3 regions of the Streptomyces sp. NPDC102514 genome follow, and region 2 is predicted to be linked to each of the others. Evidence: riboswitches for the same ligand, from Rfam matches in the RefSeq annotation. Region 2 holds a riboswitch; each other region holds the start of a gene.

The links. A riboswitch is a leader RNA that binds a small molecule or an ion and turns the genes downstream of it on or off. The one in region 2 is predicted to bind cyclic di-AMP.
Region 1: another riboswitch for cyclic di-AMP. It lies ahead of ACZ60E_RS45000 (C40 family peptidase); the one in region 2 lies ahead of ACZ60E_RS11415 (M23 family metallopeptidase).
Region 3: another riboswitch for cyclic di-AMP. It lies ahead of ACZ60E_RS06140 (M23 family metallopeptidase); the one in region 2 lies ahead of ACZ60E_RS11415 (M23 family metallopeptidase).

The regions. Positions count from the first base shown of each region.
Region 1 covers NZ_JBVJLW010000041.1:4,049-7,249, reverse strand. The annotation lists gene ACZ60E_RS45005 (hypothetical protein) at 161-514, shown strand; gene ACZ60E_RS45000 (C40 family peptidase) at 651-1,811, opposite strand; cyclic di-AMP (ydaO/yuaA leader) riboswitch at 1,819-1,991, opposite strand; gene pcrA (DNA helicase PcrA) at 2,521-3,201, shown strand, end outside.
Region 2 covers NZ_JBVJLW010000004.1:21,741-24,941, reverse strand. The annotation lists gene ACZ60E_RS11420 (PP2C family protein-serine/threonine phosphatase) at 1-877, shown strand, start outside; cyclic di-AMP (ydaO/yuaA leader) riboswitch at 1,133-1,290, shown strand; gene ACZ60E_RS11415 (M23 family metallopeptidase) at 1,302-2,351, shown strand; gene ACZ60E_RS11410 (aldo/keto reductase) at 2,445-3,201, shown strand, end outside.
Region 3 covers NZ_JBVJLW010000002.1:244,317-247,517, forward strand. The annotation lists gene ACZ60E_RS06135 (TetR/AcrR family transcriptional regulator) at 1-148, shown strand, start outside; gene ACZ60E_RS06140 (M23 family metallopeptidase) at 321-1,247, opposite strand; cyclic di-AMP (ydaO/yuaA leader) riboswitch at 1,250-1,425, opposite strand; gene ACZ60E_RS06145 (alpha-galactosidase) at 1,710-3,201, opposite strand, start outside.

The sequences.
Region 1 (3,201 bases), on a different contig from region 2:
GCCCGGTGCGGGCGACTTGGCGTGGTGCGGTGACCGATGGGCGTGTTACGGGGGAGCGGCACGTGCGACGGTGCTATGGGCGCCGCCCGGGGCCCGCAAGAGACCCGGGGCGCGGGCCGGTGCGAGGCGGCGTGCGGGCGTCCGGTTAGGGTCCGGGCTCATGGACGTACTCATTCATGTCTTCGTCGCCCTGCACATCATCGGGATCGCCGCCCTGCTGGGCGGGTTCCTCACCCAGATGAAGGCCATGGGCGACGGCACGGCCCGTTTCACCCCCGCCATGCTCCACGGCGCGCTGACCATGCTGGTCACCGGCGCGCTCCTCGTCGGCCTCAACCAGGCCGACGACCAGACCGTCAACAACATCAAGATCGGTGTGAAGCTGGCCCTGCTGGTCGTGATCCTCGGCCTCGTCTACGTCAAACGTGACGACGAGAAGGTGGAGAAGGGCCTGTTCGCCCTGGTGGGCGGGCTGACCACGGTGAACATCTTCATCGCGCTGCTCTGGACCTGAGCGACCGCCCCGGAGACCGCCCTGGAAACTGCCCGGGAAGCCGCCGCGGAAGCCTGGAAGCCCGTCCGGAACGCGGACGGGGTACGGCACATGCCTGCCGTACCCCGTCCGCGTTCCGTCCAGATGCAGCTGGGCGCTAGCCCGGCCGCACCACGCTGTGGATCGGCATGTAGTAGATCGACTCCTCGCGGACGTACGCGCCCGGCTTCGGGGCGTGGATCATCATGCCGTCGCCGATGTAGATGCCGACGTGGCTGATGTCGTCGTAGAAGAAGACCAGGTCGCCGGGCTGGGCGTTGTCCACGGAGACCGTCGTGCCGGTGTCCACCTGGTCCCAGGTGGTGCGCGGGAGCGTCACACCGGCGGCTTTCCAGGCGGCCTGGGTCAGACCGGAGCAGTCGTACGAGCCGGGGCCGCTGGCGCCCCAGACGTACGGCTTGCCGATCTGGGCGCGGGCGAAGGCCAGCGCCTTGGCGGCCTTGGTGGAGGAGGCGGAGTCCGAGCCCGAGGTGCTCCCCGAACCCGTGCCCGCCCCTGAACCCGTGGCGGTTCCCGTGCCCTGCGTCGCCGTCTCCTGGCGTTGGCGCTCCGCGTCGGCCGCCTGCTGCCGCGCCAGCTCGTCCGCCTTGCGCTGGGCCTCTTCCTGCTTCTTCCGCTCGATCGCGGCGAGGCGGGCCTTCTCCTCGGCGGTCAGCTTCGAGAGGATCTCGCGCGCCTCGGCGAGCTTCCGCTGGACGTCCGCCTTGGAGGTCTTCAGCGTGCTCTGCGTCGTGGTGAGCGTCTCCAGGCCCTCGGAGGCCTCCTGCCGCTTCTTCGACGTGGTGGCCCGCTCGGTGACGTACTCGTCGACGGCCTGCTTCTGGCGGGCGGTCAGCCGGTTCATCAGCTGGGTCTGGTCGAAGTAGTCCTGCGGGTTGTCCGCGAGGAGGAGGGAAGCGCTGTCGGGTGCGGAGGCTCCCGTGCGGTACTGCGCCGCGGCGAACGTCCCGAGCGCCTCACGCGCGGAGTTGAGCTTCTCCGTGCGCTGCGCCACGTCGTCGAGGAGCGTGGCGACGCGCTTGCGCTGCTTGGTGGTCTTCTCCTTGGCGGCGTTGTACTTCTCGGTGGCCGTGCCCGCCTGCTGGTAGAGGTCGTCGATCTTCTTCTGGACTTCCTCCGTGCTGGGCCTGGGCTCCGCGGCCGGCGAGGCGTCCGCCGTCTGGGAGAGCAGGGCCACCGAGGTCAGGGCCGCGGTGGCGAGGGCCGGTGTCCGCAGGCCCAGAGAACTGGGGGGCCGCAACTTGCGGTGTGGCGCCACGAGGGCGTCTCCTTCCGTCATCCGCCTACCGAGTTAGCTGTCGGGTTCGGGCGAGTGCTTCGGAAGGTTTGCCCTACGGTCCTTGTCCCACGAGGGAGTTCGGACCGATTCACCCCAGGATCGGTTGGGTCCCCGGTTCCGGAGGCCACGAGGGCATGCCGGATTCGGCGGAGCCCGCTCGGCCCGGCGTTGTTCGCCGGTGCGGGTCGAGCGGCCTACGCGAAAGTTAGCCAATACGTGTGGCACCTGTGAAGTTTGATGTGCGATATGCCCGATACATTTTCGTGACCTGGACCACGGGTGTCGTCCGCCGACGTCAATTGGTCATGATCTGCTCCGAGTTGTCCCCGAAGGGCGCGGGAGCGGGTCGATCGCGTCGCGGAGCGGCGCCCATGCCGACGGGCCGGTTCCGGTCGGCTCGGGAGTGACCTCCATCAGGCGGTGTCTGGTGCGCCCCGTCTCCGCACGGTTATACGGAGGCCAGCCGTACGCGGTTCAGATGCGGGGCGAAATCAGCGCCCTGTGGCGGTACCGCCGCACACCGCATCGCCGCCGTCCCGGCCACACCGTCCCGCCGCCGTCCCGGCCACCCTGTGTAGTGGCGGACTCATCACGGGTGAGGCTCTGCCCTTGGCCGCCCGCCCGGGATTCCGCCGAGTTTCCGGGGTGGCGGCCGGGTGTCAGTGGGGGCGCCTAGACTCGGAGAGCGATGAGCAGCCTCTTTGATGACAGCTTCCTGGCGGACCTCAAGCCCTCCCGGGCCCACGAGGAAGAGCCCCCGCCGCCGCCCGAGGACGAAGCGCCGGACCACGGTCCGGACGACCTGTTCGGCGGGCGCTTCGACGTGCCTCCTCCCAGCAGGCCCAGGGACGCCTACTACCGCGACGGCGCCCCGAGGCCCCTGGTGGACCCGGCCGCGCTCCTGGACGGGCTGAACGAGAACCAGCGCGCGGCGGTCGTCCACCACGGCTCACCCCTGCTCATCGTGGCCGGCGCCGGTTCCGGCAAGACCCGTGTGCTCACCCACCGCATCGCGCACCTGCTGGGCGAGCGCAAGGTGCACCCCGGCGAGATCCTCGCGATCACCTTCACGAACAAGGCCGCGGGCGAGATGAAGGAGCGCGTCGAGCAGCTCGTGGGCCCGCGGGCCAACGCGATGTGGGTGATGACCTTCCACAGCGCCTGCGTACGGATCCTGCGCCGCGAGAGCAAGAAGCTCGGCTTCACGTCGTCGTTCTCGATCTACGACGCCGCCGACAGCAAGCGGCTCATGGCCCTGGTCTGCCGTGACCTGGACCTCGACCCCAAGCGCTTCCCGCCGAAGTCCTTCAGCGCCAAGATCTCGAACCTGAAGAACGAGCTGATCGACGAGGAGGACTTCGCCGCACAG
Region 2 (3,201 bases):
GGCCATGGTGCTGGTGACCGTGCGGTTCGCCGTCGACGCGAGCGGGATCACCGAGATCGCGACCGTGGCCACGGTCGCCTGCCTCGCCGTCGTCATCAACCGGCTCGTGAGCCTGGGCAACGCCCGGCTGGCCTCCGCCCACGAGATCGCCGAGGCCGCCCAGCGGGCCGTCCTGCCCGAACCCGCCGCGCGCACCGGCGGCCTCGACCTCGCGGTCCGGTACGTGGCCGCGCAGACCGACGCGCTCATCGGCGGCGACCTCTACGCCGTGCAGGACACCCCGCACGGCGTACGGCTCGTCGTGGGCGATGTGAGAGGGAAGGGCATGGGCGCGGTCGCCGCCGTGGCCGTCGTCATCGGGGCCTTCCGGGAGGCCGCCGAACAGGAGAGCACCCTGGAGGGGGTCGCCCAGCGGTTGGAGCGGTCGCTGATGCGCGAAGGGGTGCGGCGCGACAGCGTCGAGGTCTTCGAGGGCTTCATCACCGCCGTGCTCGCCGAGATCCCGCACGGCGCCCAGCGCGTACGGCTCGTCAACCGCGGCCATCCCGGGCCGCTCCTGCTGCGCGGCGACGGAACCGTACGCACGCTCGCCGCGGCGGAACCCGCGCTGCCCCTCGGGATGGGCGACCTGGGCGCCTGGCCCGACCGCGCGCAGGAGGAGGACTTCCCGGGTGGGGCCATGCTGCTCTTCCACACGGACGGACTGTCCGAGGCCCGGGACGGACGGGGTGTGTTCTTCGACCCGGCGGCACGGCTGTCCGGGCGCCAGTTCGCCGGGCCCGACGCGCTGCTCACCGAGGTGGTGGACGACGTGTTCCGGTACACCGGGGGCGGCGGTACGGACGACATGGCGCTGCTCGCCGTCCGCCGGCCGTGAGGGAGCCGGGACGCTCTTCCGGACCTATATCACCTGCAGTAGTCGAACGACGCCCCTGCGCATAACAACTGACACACCGTCAATAAAACCCGTACCTGTGAATGGCGATCAACTCGCCCGATTTACCCCGCTCCCAGCGTTTAAGTCCAGGCCAGGAGCCGTAACGATCATCAAGAACAGCTTGGAATCCGGTGCCTGAGTCTATTAACGTTCGATAACGCAGCGCGGTGTCCCAGCCGTCACAAGAGACGGCTCCGTGCGCACGCGCCGAATCCCGCAAGGGAACCGGGGAACCACCTACATGGGGTGAATCGCGTGTCTTTCGTGGTGGTGAACACCGCGGTTGACGCGCGTAGGAGACCTTCCTGCTCCGAACCCGTCAGCTAACCCGGTAGGCGAGAAGGAAGGAAAGGAGCGCGCCCACGTGGCGTTCAACAGGCCTGCCCCCACACCCTCGTTCATGCCTGACGAGGTGACGGGAGAGACCTCGGGCGAGAAGAAGCCCGACACCTTCGCCTTCGGCGCCCGCAGGGACGACGAGACCTGGGAGCCCTGGAATCCCAGCGCGGACACCGTCGTTCCCGTCCGCGGCAAGCACCGCGTCGCCAAGCAGCGTGGCGGGGGACTCGCCCGCAGCTCCACCGTTCTGGGCGTCGGTGTCATAGCCGCCGTCGGCGCGGGCGGCATGGCCTCCGCGCAGACCGGCAAGCCGCCGGTGTCGATCTCGATCCCCGACCTGCCCAACGTCGGCTCGCTGATCTCCGACGACGAGGCCCCCGAGGGTTCCAGCACGGCGCTCACCGCCGCCGGACTCACCGAGGCCGACGCCGAGGAGGGCAACGCCGACGCCGGCGAGGCCCTGCGCTCGCGCATCATGCTCCAGGCCGAACTCCAGCAGGACCAGGTCGACCGCGAGGCCCAGGCCGCCGCCGAGGCCGCCGCCGCGAAGAAGGCCGCCACGCTCGCCGCCAAGGAGCAGGACGCGGCGAAGGCCAAGGCCGCCGCCGCGAAGGCGAAGAAGGAGGAGGAGGCCAAGGCGAAGGCCGAGGCCGCACGCCTCGCCGAGCTGGCCAAGCAGTTCACACTGCCCACCTCCTCGTACACGATCACCTCCACCTTCGGGCAGTCCGGCTCGCTCTGGTCCTCCGGTCAGCACACGGGTCTGGACTTCGCCGCTCCCACGGGTACCCCGATCAAGGCCATTCACAGCGGCACGATCACCGAGGCGGGCTGGAGCGGCTCGTACGGCTACCGCACGGTCCTCACGCTCGACGACGGTACGGAGCTGTGGTTCGCCCACCAGTCGTCGATCGGCGTCAGCGTCGGGCAGAAGGTCAGCACGGGCGACGTCATCGGGCGCGTGGGTGCCACCGGGAACGTCACCGGGGCGCACCTCCACCTGGAGGTTCACACGGCCGGCGGCACCGGGATCGACCCGATGGCCTGGCTGCGCGGCAAGGGCCTCAACCCGTAAAGCCCCGACCCGCAAGCCGGTGTCCGCGCCCTGTGGGGTCGCGATGTCGCGGTGCATGGAATACGGCCGTCCGGTTCGGCCGTTGGTTTTGGCATGACTTCTCTTCGCAAGCTGGGTTCGTCCGACCTTGAGGTCTTTCCGCTCGCCCTGGGCGGCAACGTCTTCGGCTGGACCGCCGACCGGGCCGACTCCTTCGCCGTCCTCGACGCGTACACGGCCGCCGGCGGGAACTTCGTGGACACCGCCGACGCGTACTCGGCCTGGGCGCCGGGCAACGAGGGCGGCGAGTCCGAGACCGTCATCGGCGAGTGGCTGACCGCGCGCGGCAACCGCGCCGACGTCCTCATCGCCACGAAGGCCGGCGCGCATCCCGCGTACAAGGGCCTGTCCCCGGCGAACGTCAAGGCCGCGGCCGAGGCGTCGCTGCGCCGGCTGCGGACGGACCACATCGACCTCTACTACACCCACTACGACGACCCCTCCGTGCCGGTCGAGGAGTTCCTCGGGGCCCTGGACGAGCTCGTGCGCTCCGGCAAGGTGCGCGCGATCGCCGCGTCCAACATCTCCGCCGAGCGGCTCCAGGAGTCCCTGGACGCCTCCGACCGCGAGGGGCTGGTGCGGTACGTGGCGCTGCAGGCCCAGTACAGCCTGGTGTCGCGTGACACGTACGAGGGTCCGCTGCAGGAGGTCGCCTCGCGCGGCGGACTGGCCGCAGTCCCCTATTACGGGCTCGCCTCGGGCTTCCTCACCGGCAAGTACCGGGCGGGCGCGGACGTCGACAGCCCGCGGGCCGGTGCGGCGGGCAAGCATCTCGCGTCGGAGCGGGGGCAGCGGGTGCTGACCGCGCTCG
Region 3 (3,201 bases), on a different contig from region 2:
CGGCACCGCGCTCTCACTCGAACAGGCGACCGCGCTCCTGATCGGCCCGCCCTTCTTCCACATCCTGACCGGGCGCAGCGCGGACGGCCTCGACACCGAGCAGCTCACGGAGCAGTTCGTGCGCGCCCTGAACCATCCGGGGGCCTGACACGCCCCCGCCCGCCCCTGTCAGCCGTTGAGCAGCCGTCCGGCCGTCCGGCCCGGGACATGCCGAAGGCCGGACCCCGGGGATCACAGGGTCCGGCCTTCGGAGATTCACGTCGGCCGACGTCGGTCGGCGCCCGTGGGCGTCAGTCCGCGTCAGGCAGCGCCGGAAGGCGTCAGACGGAGACGCCCTTGGCGCGCAGGTACGCCAGCGGGTCCACGTCCGAGCCGTAGTCCGGGGTGGTGCGGATCTCGAAGTGCAGGTGCGGGCCGGTGACGTTGCCCGTGGCACCCGAGAGGCCGACCTGCTGTCCGCCGGTCACGGTCTGACCGGCCGAGACGGAGAGGGAGGACAGGTGGGCGTACTGGGCGTAGTGGCCGTCGGCGAGCTGGATGACGACCTGGTTGCCGTACGCGCCGCCCCATCCGGCGGAGACGACCGTGCCCGCGCCGACGGACTTGAGCGCGGTACCGGTGGGCACCACGAAGTCGACACCGGTGTGGTAGCCGCTGGACCACATACTGCCGGACATCTTGTACGAGGTGCCGATGGACGCCCCCGTGACCGGCAGCGTGAAGCCGGTGGCCGTCGAGGTGTCCGCCGCCTTGGACGCCGTGGTCGTCTTCTTGGCCGCGGGCTTCTCGGCGGCCTTGTCGGACGACTTGGAGGCGGTGGAGTCGGAGCTGGACGCCGCCGCCTTGCCGCCGAGGGCGAGCTTCAGGCCCGGGTGGATGAGGGACGGGTCGCCGCCGATGGAGGTGCGGTTGTCCGAGTACAGCTTCTTCCAGCCACCGTTGACGTCCTGCGTGTCGGCGATCTTCGACAGGGAGTCGCCCGAACGCACGGCGTACGTCCTGGTGGCGACCTTCTTCGCCTCGGCCTGCTTCTCGGCGGTCGGAGCGGCGGCGGCGGACTTGCTCGCGATGGTCGAGACGTTCGCGGCGCTCGCCACGGAATCGGCGGCGGTCTGCGGAGTCGCGGCGTGCGCTCCGGCGGCGCCGAGCAGCGGGAGGGCGAGAGCGGCGCCCCCGGTTCCGGCCACGGCCATGGAACGCGAGAAACGCTGGGACTTGGGACGGCGGTGCTTACCCTTCGCGGGCATGACGAATTCCTCTCCGGCGCCTGCGAGGTGAGCTGTCGGGTGCGAGCTGGAGATGCCCGGCCGTGCTTTCGCACGACTTAACCCCAAGCCGTTCCGGAGACCGGAACAGGCGTCTTACCTGTGGGTCCCCCGCTCCTGCCACGTACGGGTGAGTGCGGATTCCGGGCGGCGGCAGGATTGGGCGTCCGTCCGGATTGGAGGTGAACGTAAGCGACATGAAGAGGCGCAAACAAGCTTGGGGGTTTCCTGTGTGCCCCGTTTTCTTGATCCTCGACCGAAATACCGGTCACCCTGTGTGAATGCGGTCTATCCACCGCTTGTTAAAGCCCTGCAAACAAAGCGGACTTACGTGAGCACGGCGACAGCGGAACGTCACGGATATGACGCTGCTCACCAAGGACCACTCCAGGAGCCTTCACTCCGGCGCGAGTTGGAATGAAGGCTCCATTACGGACACAACAGTCAGATACGACGCAGTCGGATAACTGCCGCATCGAGGTCTCCGCGCAGCCCCGTCCGCAAGCCGTGGTGCAACAGCACCGCACCTCGGTGGACTTCGCCCGTTTCGAGGCATTCGTACGATGCCGACGGGTCGAGGCCCCGCAGTCGCACCGGCAGGGCCGGCTCACCGTAGTGCTGGGCCTGGAGCCAGGCGAGGACGACGACCTCGCCGTCACGGACGTACTGGACGGCGCTCAGTCCGCCCTGCGGCGCCCGCAGCCGATGGAGCTCACCGCCCTGCACGACGGGCCTGATCTCCTTGTAGAGCTCCACCCAGGTCCGCGCCTCGGCCAGTTCCTCCCCGGTCCAGCGGGTGAGGTCGCCGCCGACGCCGAGCACCCCGGCCATCGCGCTCACGAAGCGGAAGCGCAGCGAGCTGACACGTCCGTTGAGCTGCGCGTTCGGGCTGTCGGTGACCCAGGCGGCCATGGCCCGCGCGGGATGCACCTGACTGAAGCCGTGCTGGATGGCGAGCCGGTCGAGCGGGTCGGTGTTGTCGGAGGTCCACACCTGGTCCGTACGGGCCATGATCCCGAGGTCGATCCGGCCGCCGCCGCCCGAGCAGGACTCGAAGGCGACGCCCGGGTGGGCGGTCCGCAGCCGGTCCAACAGCTTGTACAGGGCGTGCACATGGTCCACCCACAGCCGTTGCGGGTAGGCCTCGCCGAGCCAGCCCGCGTCGGTGAAGGCGCGGTTGAAGTCCCACTTCACGTAGTCGATCGGGGCACTGGAGAGCAGCGCGTCGAGCTGTTCCCACAGGTACTCCTGGACGTCCTCACGGGCGAGGTTCAGCACGAGCTGATTGCGCAGTTCCGTCCGCTTTCGTCCCGGCTGGAACTGCACCCAGTCCGGGTGCGCGCGGTACAGCTCGCTGTCCGGGTTGACCATCTCGGGCTCGACCCAGATGCCGAACTGCATCCCGAGCCCGTGCACGTAGTCGCTCAGCGGATTCAGTCCGCCCGGGAAGCGGTCCCGGTTGACCGTCCAGTCGCCGAGGCCGGCCCGGTCGCTGGTGCGCGCCCCGAACCAGCCGTCGTCGACCACGAACAGTTCGACGCCCGCCTCGGCGGCCCGGCGGGCGAGCGCCCGCTGCTGCTCCTCTGAGATGTCGAACTCCGTGGCCTCCCAGGAGTTGTAGAGCACGGGCCGGTCCTGCTCCGCGTCCGGGATCACGTACGCGCGCTGGTACGCGTGCCAGGCGCGGCTCGCCCCGCCGAAGCCGCCGTCGCTCCACAGCCCCGCGAAGACGGGAGTGACGAAGGTCTCCCCCGGCTCCAGCCGCAGCAGGCCCGAGTCGTCGTACCCGGCCCCGCCGGTGATCTGCACGCGCGCGTCGGGCAGTTGGGCCACCGCGATCCGCCAGGTGCCCGACCAGGCGAGCGCGCAGCCGTAGACCTCGCCCAGCTCCTCGGTCGCCGTGCCGTCCGCGTCCAGGGCAACCCAGGGCAGGTGC